2 regions of the Actinomyces viscosus genome follow, and region 1 is predicted to be linked to the other one. Evidence: riboswitches for the same ligand, from Rfam matches in the RefSeq annotation. Region 1 holds a riboswitch; the other holds the start of a gene.
What was found. Region 1 has a riboswitch for ZMP and ZTP ahead of glyA (serine hydroxymethyltransferase). Riboswitches for the same ligand answer to the same signal wherever they lie in the genome.

Region 2: another riboswitch for ZMP and ZTP. It lies ahead of purH (bifunctional phosphoribosylaminoimidazolecarboxamide formyltransferase/IMP cyclohydrolase); the one in region 1 lies ahead of glyA (serine hydroxymethyltransferase).

Annotation. Positions count from the first base shown of each region.
Region 1 covers NZ_LR134477.1:148,590-156,076, forward strand. The annotation lists gene rpmG (50S ribosomal protein L33) at 1-157, opposite strand, end outside; gene rpmB (50S ribosomal protein L28) at 154-393, opposite strand; gene EL340_RS00730 (GTP-binding protein) at 449-1,702, shown strand; ZMP/ZTP riboswitch at 1,761-1,846, shown strand; gene glyA (serine hydroxymethyltransferase) at 1,912-3,222, shown strand; gene EL340_RS00740 (bifunctional methylenetetrahydrofolate dehydrogenase/methenyltetrahydrofolate cyclohydrolase) at 3,219-4,115, shown strand; gene EL340_RS00745 (glycoside hydrolase family 32 protein) at 4,158-5,843, shown strand; gene EL340_RS00750 (glycoside hydrolase family 68 protein) at 5,986-7,487, opposite strand, start outside.
Region 2 covers NZ_LR134477.1:1,553,140-1,560,626, reverse strand. The annotation lists gene EL340_RS06715 (hypothetical protein) at 1-2,095, opposite strand, end outside; gene hchA (glyoxalase III HchA) at 2,235-3,107, opposite strand; ZMP/ZTP riboswitch at 3,390-3,479, shown strand; gene purH (bifunctional phosphoribosylaminoimidazolecarboxamide formyltransferase/IMP cyclohydrolase) at 3,505-5,334, shown strand; gene EL340_RS06695 (DUF3017 domain-containing protein) at 5,419-5,718, shown strand; gene EL340_RS06690 (dicarboxylate/amino acid:cation symporter) at 5,902-7,254, shown strand; gene EL340_RS06685 (amino acid ABC transporter ATP-binding/permease protein) at 7,324-7,487, opposite strand, start outside.

The sequences.
Region 1 (7,487 bases):
CCACGTGCCGGCGCACCACCGGATCGAACTTGCGCAGCACCAGCCGGTCGGGGGTGTTGCGGCGGTTCTTGCGGGTGACGTACGTGTGGCCCGTCCCCGCGGTGGAGACCATCTTGATGATCGGCCGCAGGTCCTTGCCGCCCTTGGCTCCGCTCATGACAGCTTCTCCCCGCGGGCGAGCATCTGGGCCACGACGACGTCGATGCCCAGCTTGTCGATCGTGCGGATGCCCTTGGCGGACACCGTCAGGCGCACGGTGCGTCCCAGTGACGGCACCCAGTAGCGCTTGCGCTGCAGATTGGGGTTCCGGCGCCGGGGAGTGCGCTGGTGCGAGTGGGAGACGGACCGGCCGAAGACCGGCCGGGCTCCCGTGACTTGGCAGTAGGTGGTCATGACGAGCATGATATAATAATGATTCTCAATCTCGTCAACTCTGCTGGAGGACCACGTGATCGATCCCTCGGATGACCTCGCCGCCGACCTCTTCGACCGCCCCGACGACCAGACCGAAGCCGACCACCGGCACGCCCTGGCCGTCATCGGCGCCGTCGACCCCGCCCTGCTGGACCTGGTCGACCTCTCCCTGGCCGGCCAGGGCGCCGTCGTCATCCGCGCCGGTCTCCACTTCGGCGACGACGGCGATGAGGACGACGGTAACGACGGCGGTGACGACGGCGGTGACGACGACTTCGTCCGCCTCGTCAGCCACAGCTCGGCCGACGGATTCGACGACGACCCGGTCCGTCTCGACGTCCCCATGCCTCTGACCTGCCCCACCTGCTCCCTGCGCGAGGTGCTGGTTGCCGTCGCCGAGGACCGGGCGGCCCAGGACCCGGGCGGCACCACCGTCATCCTCCTGCCGGCGGCCATCGAGCTCGCCCACCTCCTGCCTCATCTGGCCGAGGACCTGACCGGCACCGAAGTGAGACTGGCCGGGGCCGCCCACGTCCTGGACGCCACCACCGCCTGCGACGAGCTCCTCGAGCACCGCCTGCTGACGGCCTTCCCCGGTGACTGCCGCTGCGCCGGCGCCGTCCACCTGGCCAACCTCGGCTACGCCGACGTCGTCCTGGCCCTGGGGCGCGACGAGGACCCCGCCGGGGCCGACCTCATCGAGCACCTGCGCCCCCACGACGCGCTGCTGCTCCCCGGCCTCGACGCGCCCCTCCTGGAGGCCCTCACCGGTCTCACGCACGACGTCCGCGCCTCCCTGAGCCGCATCCACCCGGCCACCACCAGCGCCTGGGGCGGCCCCGACGACCACGGCGTGTGGACCCTCGACCTCAGCGCCGCCCTGCCCTTCCACCCCGGACGTCTGCGGGCCCTCGTCGTCGACCTCGCCGGCCAGGGCCTGTGCGCCCGCGGCTGCTTCTGGCTGCCCAGCCGCCCCGGCCGGGTCTGCACCTGGGAGGTCGTCGGAGGCGCCCTCAGCGTCGGCGACGCCGGAACCTGGGCGGAGGTCCCGACCGGTCCGTCAGGCGACGTCGTCGGCGTCGGTGGCGGGATCGACGGCGGTGCCTCGGGCGAGCCCCGCTGTCACCTCGTGGTCACCGGCGTCGGGGACGAGGACATGCGCGAGCAGGTGCGGCGCGCCTTCGCCCGCATCCTCCTGCGCCCCGAGGAGATGGCCCAGGCCCTGGCCTGGATCGGCGCCGACGACGGTCTGAGCGACTGGTTCGGCCAGGGGAGCCCGGAGAGCTGACCGTTCGGTCCCGAGGCGGGAGACTCGTGTGACGCGGCCCCGGCCCGGCGCGATAGGCTATGCCCGTCGCGACTGGCGCCGGGTGGATCACCACCGGGGAGCGGCACGAACACGACTCCGGGGTCGCCCGCCTGGGCCACGGATCGCCCACCAGTGCGCGCACCTGAGCCGGCTACGTCGCAGCGTGCGCCCCACACCTGAGGAGAGACATGACCGCGCAAGCCGTCACCCCGTCCCTGAACCAGCCGCTGGCCGAGCTCGACCCCGATATCGCAGAGGTCCTCACCGGAGAGCTCGCCCGCCAGCGCGAGACCCTGGAGATGATCGCCTCGGAGAACTTCGTTCCCCGGGCCGTCCTGGAGTGCCAGGGCTCGGTCCTGACCAACAAGTACGCCGAGGGCTACCCCGGACGCCGCTACTACGGCGGCTGCGAGGTCGTCGACGTCGCCGAGTCCCTGGCCATCGAGCGCGCCAAGGCCGTCTTCGACGCCGAGTGGGCCAACGTCCAGCCCCACTCCGGTGCCCAGGCCAACGCCGCCGTCCTCCACGCCCTGGCCACCCCCGGTGACACCCTCCTGGGCCTGTCCCTGGCCCACGGCGGCCACCTCACCCACGGCATGAAGATCAACTTCTCCGGCAAGAACTACAACGCCACCGCCTACGGCGTGGACGAGACCACCATGCGCATCGAGATGGACCAGGTGCGCGAGGCCGCCCTGCGCGAGCGCCCCACGGTCATCATCGCCGGCTGGTCCGCCTACCCCCGCCACCTCGACTTCGCGGCCTTCCGCGCCATCGCCGACGAGGTCGGTGCCGCCCTGTGGGTGGACATGGCCCACTTCGCCGGGCTCGTGGCCGCGGGCCTGCACCCCAACCCCGTCCCGCACGCCGACGTCGTGTCCACCACCGTCCACAAGACCCTGGGCGGACCCCGCTCGGGCATGCTGCTGTCCAGCCGCGCCGAGCAGTGGGGCAAGAAGCTCAACTCCGCCGTCTTCCCCGGCCAGCAGGGCGGTCCCCTCATGCACGTCATCGCCGCCAAGGCCGTGGCCATGAAGATCGCCGGCACCGAGGAGTTCCGTGAGCGCCAGGAGCGCACCGTGCGCGGCGCCGCCATCATCGCCGAGCGCCTCGGGGCCGACGACGTGCGCGCGGCCGGCGTCAGCCTCGTCACCGGCGGCACCGACGTCCACCTGGTGCTGGTCGACCTGCGCGACTCCTCCCTGGACGGCCAGCAGGCCGAGGACCTCCTCCACACCGCAGGCATCACGGTCAACCGCAACGCCGTCCCCTTCGACCCGCGCCCCCCGCGCGTGACCTCCGGCCTGCGCATCGGCACCCCCGCCCTGGCCACCCGCGGCTTCGGTGACGCCGAGTTCACCGAGGTCGCCGACATCATCGCCGCCACCCTCATCCACGGCGCCGCCGGCACCGCCGACGACGAGACCCTGGCGGCCCTGCGCGGTCGCGTGCGCGCCCTGACCGACGCCTTCCCCCTCTACCCGGGGCTGGCCCAGTGAGGGCCCCCTGGGGAGGACCCGCCCGGGTCCTGGACGGCAAGGCCACGGCCGCCGCTCTCAAGGCCGAGCTCGCCGGCCGGGTGGCGGCGCTGCGCGAGCGCGGCGTCGTCCCCGGCCTGGGCACCGTCCTGGTGGGGGAGGACCCCGGCAGCGTCAAGTACGTGGCCGGCAAGCACTCCGACTGCGCCGAGGTCGGCATCGTCTCCATCCGTGAGGACCTGCCGGCCACCGCCACCCAGGCCGAGGTGGCCGCCGCCGTCGACCGCCTCAACGCCGACCCCGCCTGCACCGGCTACATCGTCCAGCTCCCGCTGCCGGCCGGCATTGACACCAACGCCATCCTGGAGCGCGTCGACCCGGCCAAGGACGCCGACGGCCTGCACCCCACCAACCTGGGGCGCCTGGTGCTGCGGGCCTCGGGGCCCATCGACTCACCCCTGCCCTGCACGCCGCGCGGCTGCATCGAGCTCATGGAGCGCCACGGCATCGACCTGGCCGGTCGCAACGTGTGCGTCGTCGGCCGCGGAGTCACGGTGGGCCGCTCCATCGGCCTGCTCCTGGGCCGCAAGGACGTCAACGCCACCGTCGACATCTGCCACACCGGCACCACGGACCTGGCCGACCACGTGCGCCGGGCCGATGTCGTCATCTCGGCGGCCGGCAGCCCCGGCATCATCACCGCGGAGATGGTGGCCCCCGGGGCGATCGTCCTGGACGTGGGCGTCTCGCGCGTCGTCGACCCCGCCACCGGTAAGGGCCGCATCGCCGGTGACGTCGCCGACGGCGTCGACGAGGTCGCCTCCTGGCTCTCACCCAACCCCGGCGGCGTGGGCCCCATGACCCGGGCCCTGCTGCTGGCCAACGTGGTCGAGACCGCGGAGCGCTCGCTCTGAGGCGTGTCGCCGCTCGCCTGACCGGCCGATAACCTTGAGGCCATGACGGACGAGTCCCACGGCGCCAGCCCCTCCCAGCCCCACCAGCGCAGTCACTCGGCTGAGTCGGCCGACTCCCCGCAGTCCGAGCCGACTCAGCCGGGTGCGTCCCCTGACGAGCCCGGCCGGTCCGGCCTGCGGCGTCGGACCCTGCTGCTGGGCGCGGCCGGCGCTGGTGCCCTCGTCGTGGGGGGAGCGATCCTGGTGCGCTGCTCGTCGGGGCGCAGAAGCACTCCGAGCCCCACCTCCACGGACTCGGAGGCCTCGGCCGCCTACCGCCCCGCCTACCACTACAGCCCAGCCAGGGGGAACCTCGCCGACCCCAACGGCCTGGTCCTCTACGAGGGCGAGTACCACCTCTTCCACCAGCAGGACGGCACCTGGGGCCACGCCGTCAGCACGGACATGGTGCACTGGAAGCGCATGGGCACGGCCCTGGAGCACGACTCGCAGGGCCTGGCCATGTCCGGCAGCTGCGTCGTCGACGGCGCCGACACCTCCGGCCTGGTCAAGGGCGGCGGCATGGTGGCCGTCTACACCTCCACCGAGGACGGTGAGGCCCAGTCCCTGGCCTACTCCACCGACCGGGGCCGCTCCTGGGAGCGCTTCTCCGGCAACCCCGTCATCCCCAACGACGGGCGCAAGGACTTCCGCGACCCCAAGGTCTTCTGGCACGAGGACTCCAAGGCCTGGGTCATGATCGTCTCGGCCGGTGACCACGTCTCCCTGTACCGCTCCACCGACCTGAAGACCTGGAGCCATGCCAGCGACTTCGGCCAGGACATCGGCTCGCACGCCGCCGTGTGGGAGTGCCCCGACCTCTTCCCCCTGACCGACACCAGCGATGGCAGGACCCGCTGGGTCATGACCCTCTCGGTGGGCGCCAACGAGGAGACGGCCGGCTCCACCGCCCAGTACTTCATCGGCGACTTCGACGGATCCGTCTTCTTCCCCGAGGACCGCGAGACCCGTTTCACCGACGCCGGCCAGGACTTCTACGCCGCCCAGAGCTTCGAGCACATCGAGGGCCGCCGCGTGTGGATGGCCTGGCTGGGCAACTGGAACTACCCCTACTCGCTTCCCACCGGGGACTGGCACGGTGAGATGAGCATCCCGCGCGAGCTGTCCCTGACCACTGCCGACGGTAAGCGCACCCTCGTCCAGAAGCCCGTCCCCGAGCTCGACGCGCTGCGCGGCAAGGCGACCGACCTCGGCGGCCTCGCCGCCACAGGCAGCACCGGCTCCGCGGTGACGGACCTGGGCAAGGGCCGCACGGTCGAGATCGACCTGACCCTGGACGTCTCCAAGGCCTCCGAGGCCTGGCTGGGCCTGGCCCGAGGGGAGGTCGACGGCGCTCTCCAGGAGGTGCGCGTCGGCGTCAACGTCTCGGCCGGCACCTTCTACCTGGACCGCACCAACGGCGGGCTGAAGCAGATCGACGGCAAGGACGAGGGCACCACCACCGACTTCGCCCTGCGCCGCGAGGTCGCCTACCACCCCACCGGCTCGACGGTGCGCCTGCACCTCTACCTCGACCGCTCCAGCCTCGAGGTCTTCGTCGACGACGGCGCCACGGTCGGCAGCCTCCTGGTCTTCACCGACCCCGGCTGCCAGGAGATCGTCCTGGGCGCCACGGGCACGGCCACGATCACCTCGGGCAGCCTCACCCCGCTGTCGGCCGCCGTGTAGGTGCGCAGCCGCGCTGATGCGCGCAGCAGAGGCAGACCCGACGACGGGTGGGGGCCGCCGGAACCAGTGTTCCGACGGCCCCCACCATCATCTGGGCGGCGTTCTCGGGTCGCTCTGAGCAGTGGCGCCCGGTCCGCCTGGCCTACCTCAGGCGCTGCGGGCGGGTGTCACCGCCGTTGGTACGGGCCCGGTCCGAGGGGACGTCCCCGAACCCTCCCAGACCGTTGGTCCCGTAGGTACGGTCCACCGAGGTGGTGTCCCCGGAGATGTTGATCTTCACCGTCGGAGCCAGTGATCCTCCGCGCACCGGGTTGTTGTCATGGTTGCCGCCGATGGAGTCGATGAACGACGTCACCAGGCCGCCCGGCATCACGTAGTGCGAGTACGACTGGAAGGTGTACGGGCTCTGGTTCCAGTCGGGCGAGTACGGCTTGCCCGGGTTGAAGTTGAGGTTGATCGGGTTGCCCAGCGCGATACCGGTGCCCTGGTTGAGCGGCTTGTAGTCCGATCGCAGCCCGTCGCCCACGAACCCGTAGACGCCCTCGGGGCCCTGGAGGCCGTCGGCGTAGGTCTCCCGGTGCGAGATCGTGAACAGGTAGTACTTGCCGTCCTGGAAGTAGATCTGAGGCCGCTCGGTCTGGTCGTTGACACAGTTACCACTCAGCAGCGGCGGCAGGTACTCCCACTCGGTCATCGCCTTGTTCTTGGCCCGGGCCAGACCCACGTTGGCCAGCTGGTAGTAGGCGCCGCGCTGGTTGACCGACTCGACCGTCTCGGCCTTGGGATCGCCCTTCTCGTAGCCCAGGTCCTCCTCGGTGCAGGTGGCCAGGGTGGTGTTCTGGCCGGCCTTGGCCGCGGCGTCGACGTACTGCTGCTCACGCACGTAGGCCGAGTTGCCCTCGAAGACCATGTACTCGGTGGGGTCGGAGGGGGCGTTCTGGTCGCGGAAGGTGAAGGGGTCGCGGAAGTTCACGCCCGGGTTCTGCTCGCGGGTCTGGTAGTACTTGCCGTCCGGCACGAGCAGCTGGTGCTGGGTGCGGAAACCGGTGAGCCACACACCGTTCTCGTCGGCGTAGATGCGTCCCTCGGACTGCACGATCCGCGGGTCGTAGGGCTTGGAGGTGCCGTTGTTGTTGTCGGCCTGGCCTCCGCCGTCACCGCTGCCGCCGGTGGTGGTGTTGTAGAAGGCCACCGAGGTGTAGAACATGCGGATCTTGTTGCCCTCCATGAGGCGGGCCGATCCGGACCACTCGGTCTGGGCCGTGAAGCTCTGGTCCTCGAAGATCGAGCCGGAGGCGCCGTCGGGGAAGACGTGGCCGCCGTAGATCCAGCCGCCGTTGGAGCTGTTCGCGCCGTCGGCCGACGAGGTCTGCGTGCCCGCCTTGCGGTAGAAGAAGCCCAGGCGCGCGTGGGTGTGACGGTCGTCGAAGGTGTAGCCGGCGTGCCGGTCGGCCACCAGGGAGAAGGCGATCTCCCAGCCGTTGTAGGAGATCTGGTGGGCGGCGTCATCGGTCAGCGTCCAGGTGTCCCACACCCACACGTCGTCACTCGTGGCCGGGAAGCCGTTGGAGATCTCCGGCATCGTGGTCTGCTCGGGCATCGAGTTGGTGCCCGACGCCGCGTTGGGGTCGGAGACCCGCTGGA
Region 2 (7,487 bases), 1.4 Mb from region 1:
GCTGGTCGATGGCGCTGCCGCGGAAGGCGTCGGTGATGCGGAAGCCCTCCAGGATGGCGAACTGCTCGCCGTTGCCGGTGTTGAGCCGGCGCGAGAGCCCGAGGATCTCGGCCTGCTGCTCGGCCACCGAGGCGGCCAGGTCGCGCATCTCGCCGACCACGCGCGAGTCGGCCCCGGAGTCGGCCAGCTCGGCGACGGTCTCATCGAGCCGGCTGGGCGCCAGGGCGTCCACACCGACGACGCCCAGGGACTCGGCGAGCTTCTGAAGACGCGCGATATCGGCCTCGACCGCCACCTGTCGCTTGGTGCGCGCCGTGAACAGCTCCTGGCTCTCGGAGAAGCTCTCGGCGACCCGGATCCGCCGGTTGACCGAGAGCTCGGCGGCCAGGTCCGTGCCGCCACCGGCCGGGCTGGCGCTCAGGGCCGAGCGCGGCATGTAGGTCGTCGCGAAGTCCAGCAGGCTCAAGGCCGCCTGGCCGGGGGTGAGAGTGACCAGGTAGCCCGCCAGGCTCCCGGACGACGGCGCCGTGCTGATGCGGCGCCCGGGTGCACCCAGGGTCAGGAGGAGTGAGAGGCTCAGGGCGGCCACGGCCAGGGCGCCGATCGCGTAGAGGAGCCCCTGGGTGCCGCTCAGGGCGCCCCACCACTGGGAGAACAGGCGCGGCAGCGCCGAGAGGAACAGGTCGTCCGCGGTCTCCTTGAGCCCGGGGGGCAGCTGCCAGACGGTGCGCACCTCGTAGATGCAGCACAGCAGGAACAGCACGACGCTGACCACGAGGATCCCCAGTCTGAAGCCCTGACGGGCGTTCGGCTCGGCCCCCGGCGTCGTGGCCTCCATGGCGTCCGCCCTGACGCCGCGCACCTGCTCGGCGGTGGCCCTCCCGGCCCGCATGGCGTAGAGGCGGCCCTGACGCAGGTCGCCGTAGGCGCCCCAGGTGACGGCCAAGTCTCCCCAGGTGAAGTTCGCCAGCGCCACCACCGAGACGATGAGGGCGCGCACGAACGGCGGCGCCTCGGTGAGGTTGGGGTAGCGGGGAGCCGGCGCCCCGGCCACCGTCCAGCCGTGCACGCCGGCGTAGGCGCGGCGGTGAGCATCCAGGAGCAGGCAGGCGGCCATGAGGATGACGGACAGCGGGATGGTGCTCAGACCCCCGCCGTTGATGCGCCACAGGAACATGAGCAGCGCCGGGAAGCCGCCGCCGGAGTCGCTCTGGCCGAGCTGCTGGGCGATCCGGGCGGTGTAGGTGGCGTGGTCGCTGACCGACTGCAGGATGACCACCGTCGGCAGGATCCAGGCCACGATCCGCAGCCACACGAGGTTCCTGGCCCCCTCGAAGGCCGGCGAGTCCTTGAGACGCCACAGCGTGATCGCCAAGGCCACCGCCATGGTGATGTTGGCGGTGCTCACCTGGTAGCTGACGGCCAGGACGTTGCTGTTCTCCTGGGTCATGGACCCCGAGGTCCACGGGTTGAAGGAGAAGGGCAGACGCCCGTTGCCCAGGACCGAGGAGAGCATGCTGCTGTTCTCAAGCGCCCGGATGCCGTCGTTGATGGCCGTCAGGCCGGCGCCGGCGGCGAAACCGAGCAGGGCCCAGTCGGAGGCGGCCAGGCGGCGCATCCGGCCCGGTGCCAGGAACACCACGAGGACCAGGGGCACCAGCGGGCTGAGCACCTCCAGGGCGACGGTCAGAGCGATACTCATCCCGTTGCCCATGACGGACAGTCCCGCCCGGGTGCGCACGGAGCTCATGATCATGGCCACGATGAGCGACCACACGGCGCCGACGCCGTACATGAGGACCACCGAGCGCCAGCTGATGGTCCGGGTACGCGACAGCAGGGTCACCACCATGAGGCACACGGCCATGAACGCCGCCGGCACGGCCGCGTAGGCCAGTCGCGGCACCATGACCAGGGCGGCGATGAGCAGGGGGATCATGAGGGCGTAGGCTCCGCGCACCACCAGGTTCAGAGCGCTGGATAACCCCGGGTGGCGGCTCCACCAGCGCCGGTAGGCGGAGGCGGCCTCCTGCCACCGCTCGGGAGGAACTCCGCGGTATACCGGTGTTGCTGCGATGTTGATGGGCGCAGTCATGCTGTGGACTGTATGACGTATCTAAAGCCGCTCGCAAGGAAACGGGCCGTTCGGTCGGCCGGTTCACCGGTGATGTCGCTGCCGGTGAACCGGCCGACCGAACGTTGAGTGAGCGCCGGGTGAGCGTCCAGCGAGTTCGTCAGGCGCTGTAGGTCCTGCCGGTCAGGGTCTCCACGGCGAGGCGGCCCAGGGCATTGGCCGCCAGGGGGCTGTCACCGGTGAGCAGGAGGCGGTCGCGGTGGACCTGGCCGCTCATACCATCGTTGACGATGGTCAGGCCCTGCTGCTTGAGACGCTCGCCCAGCATCCAGGTCAGCTGCCCGGGCAGGTAGCCGATCTCCACGTTGGCGCCCTTGTCCAGGGCGTCGGGGAAGACGCACAGCGAGTAGCCGGCGAAGTAGGAGGCCCCCTCCTCGTCGGTGGCGGCGCACAGGGCGGCCGGGCCGTGGCACAGGGTGATGACCGGGCGGTCGTTCTCCAGCGCCCACACCAGGGTGTCCTTGATGTCGGCGCTGTCCGGAACGCCGCCGCCCATGGCGCCGTGGCCGCCGGGGATGAACACCGCGGCGTACTCGGAGTCCTCACCGAGCTCGGTGGCGACGACGTCGGCCAGGCGCTTGGGGTGCTCCAGGGCGGGCAGCAGGCCCTCGTAGGCGGTCTTGACCGCCTCATCCTTGGCGGGGAACGCCCACATCTCGAACTTCGCCAGGTTGCCTGACAGCGTGGCCACCTCGACCTCGTAGCCGGCGGCCTGCAGGTGCATGAGGGGCAGCAGGGTCTCCACCGGGTGGTTGCCGGTGGAGAACAGCTTGCCGCCCTGCGTGGGCAGGTAGCGCTCGTCCACGGCGATGGCCAGGATCTTGCGGGGGCCGGAGGTGACCTGGGGCGCCCCGACGGCGCCGTCGAAGTCGGTCCTCGCCGGGACGTACTGCCCCAGCGAGTACTCGGAGGGGAAGAAGGCGTTGTGCTCGGCCCGGTCCGGGACGGAGGTCTTGGAGGCAGTCATACTCATCAACCTCTCCTCTAGTTGATCGGACTAAAATAGGAGTAAAGTAAAGGTAACTGATGGTGCAAGTGCGCGCTGGGTGGGCCCCGCCGGATTCTTCGAGAGCGATCAGCGGCGCCGGCGGCCCTGACGGATGGATAAGACGCGGATCCCTCCACCTGGAACCAGGCCCGGAATCGTCTCCAGAAACGCACCCGGAGCTGCCCTCGGAGCCACGCCCGGACACGAGTCCCGGGATCGCTGGGACCGCTGCGAGTCAGGCGCGTGAGCGGATCCACCCGATAGGATGGGGGCGGCCGCAACTGGCGAGGGTGGGGCACCACCGGGGAGTGGCCGAGGCCGTCCATGAACGGGACGTCGCCCGCCTGGGCGTCCCGCACCCTCACGCCGCACCAGGAGCGCCATGTCCCCGTCGTCGTCCTCCCAGTCATCTCAGCCGGACCAGACCGTCAGCCAGCCCGCCGCGGAGGCGGTTCCCACCACCCCCGTCCCCACCGAGGGCCTCGTCAGCCCCGACCGCCTCCCCGTGCGACGCGCCCTCGTCTCCGTCTACGACAAGACCGGCCTCGTCCCACTCGCTCACGCCCTGGCCGACGCCGGCGTCGAGATCGTCTCCACCGGCTCCACCGCCGCCACCATCGCCGCCGCCGGCCTGGCCGTCACCCCGGTGGAGGAGGTCACCGGCTTCCCCGAGTGCCTTGAGGGACGGGTCAAGACCCTCCACCCGGCCGTCCACGCAGGCATCCTCGCCGACCGCCGCAAGCCCGACCACCTCGACCAGCTCCAGGCCCTGGGAGTGACCCCCATCGACCTGGTCGTGGTCAACCTCTACCCCTTCAGCGACACCGTCGCCTCCGGCGCCCCCTTCGACGCCTGCGTCGAGCAGATCGACATCGGCGGGCCCACCATGGTGCGCGCCGCCGCCAAGAACCACCCCGCCGTCGCCGTCGTTACCAGCCCCGCGAGCTATGACGACGTCGCCGCCGCCGTACGCGAGGGCGGCTTCACCCTGGCCGCCCGACGCCGCCTGGCCGCCGAGGCCTTCGCCCACACCGCCGCCTACGACGCCGCCGTGTCCACCTGGCTGGCCGGGCAGGTCGAGGCCGACGCCGCCGGCGTGGCCGATGCCGAAGGCGACGGTTCCGGCGAGCCGGCCGCCCTGCCCGCCTACGTCGGCGCCGGCTACGAGCGCCTGGCGAGCCTGCGCTACGGGGAGAACCCCCACCAGCGCGCCGCCGTCTACCGCACCGCCGGGGCCGGCGGGGGAGTGGCCGGCGCCCGTCAGCTCCACGGCAAGGCCATGAGCTACAACAACTACACCGACACCGACGCCGCCGTGCGCGCCGCCTACGACCACGGAGACGCCGTGACGGTCGCCGTCGTCAAGCACGCCAACCCCTGCGGCATCGCCGTGTCCGCCGCCGGCGACGTCGCCGAGGCTCACCGCAAGGCCCACGCCTGCGACCCGGTCTCCGCCTACGGCGGCGTCATCGCCACCAACGCCACCGTCACCGCCGAGATGGCCCGCCAGATCAAGCCGATCTTCACCGAGGTCGTCGCCGCCCCCGCCTTCGACGACGAGGCCGTGGAGATCCTGTCCACCAAGAAGAACCTCCGCCTGCTCGTCGTCGAGCCCCCTCAGCGCGAGGGCTACGAGATCAAGCAGGTCTCCGGCGGCGCCGTCATCCAGGAGCGCGACGTCCTGAACGCCCCGGGCGACGACCCGGCGACCTGGACCCTGGCCGCCGGGCCCGCCGCCGACGACGCCCTGCTGGCCGAGCTCGCCTTCGCCTGGCGCTCGGTGCGCGCCGTGCGCTCCAACGCGGTCCTCCTGGCCCAGGACGGCGCCACCGTCGGGGTGGGCATGGGGCAGGTCAACCGCGTCGACTCCTGCAGGCTGGCCGTTGAGCGCGCCAACACCCTGGGCGCCCGCTCCACCGGCGACGCCGCGGCTGGCGGCTCCCAGAAGGAGAAGGGAGCCGTCGGCGGGGCCGACGCCGCCGAGGTCCTGGGCGAGGCGGGCAGCGCCGCCGTCCCGGAGCGCGCCCGCGGGGCCGTGGCCGCCTCCGACGCCTTCTTCCCCTTCGCCGACGGCCTCCAGGTCCTCATCGACGCCGGGGTGCGCGCCGTCGTCCAGCCCGGCGGGTCCATTCGCGACCAGGAGGTCATCGACGCCGCCCAGGCCGCCGGCGTCACCATGTACCTCACCGGCACCCGGCACTTCGCCCACTGACGACCGAGGCAGGGGGCACCGAGGCGGGGGATGGGGGAAGAAGGTCGTGGACCCGCGCCCTGGTGCGCCGATAGGCTCTCCACCGTGACTCACGACCCGCATCCCCGGCAGGCCGAGCACAAGGAGCCCTACCGCACCATCTGCGTCGTTCTCGTGGCCATCGGCCTGGCGGCGGTTCCCGCCATCGCGCTGCTGGGACACCGCCGTATCGCCGTCCTGTGGGCGGCCACCGGGATCCTGGCGCTGGCCATCGTCCGGATCCAGCGCCCCGACGGCACCTGGCTGGCGGCGCGCAGCCGCCTGTTCGACGTCGTCTTCGGCATCGGCCTGGCCGCCGTCCTGTTCCTCCTGTCCCCGTACGTCAACCTGCCCCACGTCCTGTGAGCGGCGGTCCCACACCACCGGCAGCGCTGATTTCTCCAGTCGTTCCGTTCACGCGACTGACTGTGATCTGATCCCTCAGAGTGCCCATTTCCTGGTCCCGGGCGGCGCCGCGACCGATCGGTATGGCACGCTGAGCCCATTGAAGACGTCTCGTCACCTCGTTTCGCACCCTGAAGGTCCCCTATGACAAGCACTCCCTCGGCCCCTCCATCGCTGGGCCACCGCCTCAGCCACAGCATCCTGACCTGGGTCATCGGCGCCATCCTGGCAGCCCTGATCCTGGGGTCGATCCGGGTCGGCGGCCACCCGATCATCCCCAAGGCGGTCGGCAACGTCTTCGCGACCTTCTCCGACCTGTTCAGCCAGTTCCTCAACTTCGCCATCCCGCTCATCATCATCGGCCTGGTGACCCCCGCCATCGCCGACCTGGGGCGCGGCGCCGGCAAGTGGCTCGGCATCACCACGGCCCTGGCCTACACCTCCACCCTCTTCGCCGGCTTCCTCACCTTCCTGGTGTGTGCCGCCACCTTCCCCCGCCTGCTCGCCGGGACCTCCCTGGCCGACGTCGCCAAGCCCGAGGGAGCGCTCAGCAGCTACTTCACCGTGGAGATGCCCCCGCCGGTGGAGGTCATGACCGCCCTGCTGCTCTCCTTCATCTTCGGCATCGGTCTGTCCCTGGTTCCCCGGGGAGTCCTGCGCAAGGGCTCCATCGAGTTCCGGGCCATCATCACCCGGCTCATCGAGCGGATGATCATCCCGCTGCTGCCGCTGCACATCTTCGGCATCTTCCTCAACCTCACCTACACGGGCGCGGCGGGCTCGGTCATGAAGGCGCTCCTGCGGGTCGTCGTCGTGGTCCTCATCCTCGAGGTCGTCATCCTGGCCATCCAGTTCGTCCTCGCCGGGATCATCGGGCGCCGCAACCCGCTCAAGGCCCTGCTCACCATGGTCCCGGCCTACCTGACGGCTCTGGGCACCTCGTCGTCGGCGGCCACGATCCCGGTCACCCTGCGCCAGACGCGGAAGAACGGCGTGTCCGACGCGGTGGCCTCCTTCACCATCCCCCTGTGCGCCACGATCCACCTGGCGGGGTCGACCTCGAAGATCTTCTCCTTCGCCTTCGCCATCGTCCTCACCCAGGACCTGCACGTGAGCACCGCCCAGTGGGTCGGCTTCATCTTCATGCTCGGCATCACGATGGTGGCCGCACCGGGTGTGCCCGGGGGCGCCATCATGGCGGCCACCGGACTGCTGTCATCCATGCTCGGCTTCGACGACCAGCAGGTCGCCCTCATGATCGCCACCTACATCGCCCTGGACTCCTTCGGGACCGCCACCAACGTCACCGGTGACGGCGCCATCGCCATCATCGTGGACCGCATGGCCGGCGGCTCCGTCAACGACGAGGGCGACCCGGAGAACGTCCGCGAGCTCTCCTTCGACGGCATGGCCTACCTCAACGCCGTCAGCGTCGAGGGCGTCGTCAGCCCCGAGGAGCTGGAGGCCTCGGCCGCCGCCACCCGCTCCGGGGAGTAGAACGCGTCCACCTACGAATCGGGCGCCGAGAGTCACCGGGACTCTCGGCGCCCGATCGGCATGTGGGGGTCAGTGTCCGCGGTTGGTGAGCGTGCGCAGCGGCCCGGGCTCGGCCAGGAGCTTGGCCGGCGGGCCCGCCTGCACCACCGTCCCGGCGTCCATGACGACGACGTGGTCGGCCTGCTCGGACCACTGCAGGCGGTGGGTGATCTCGATGATCGTGGCCTGCGGCA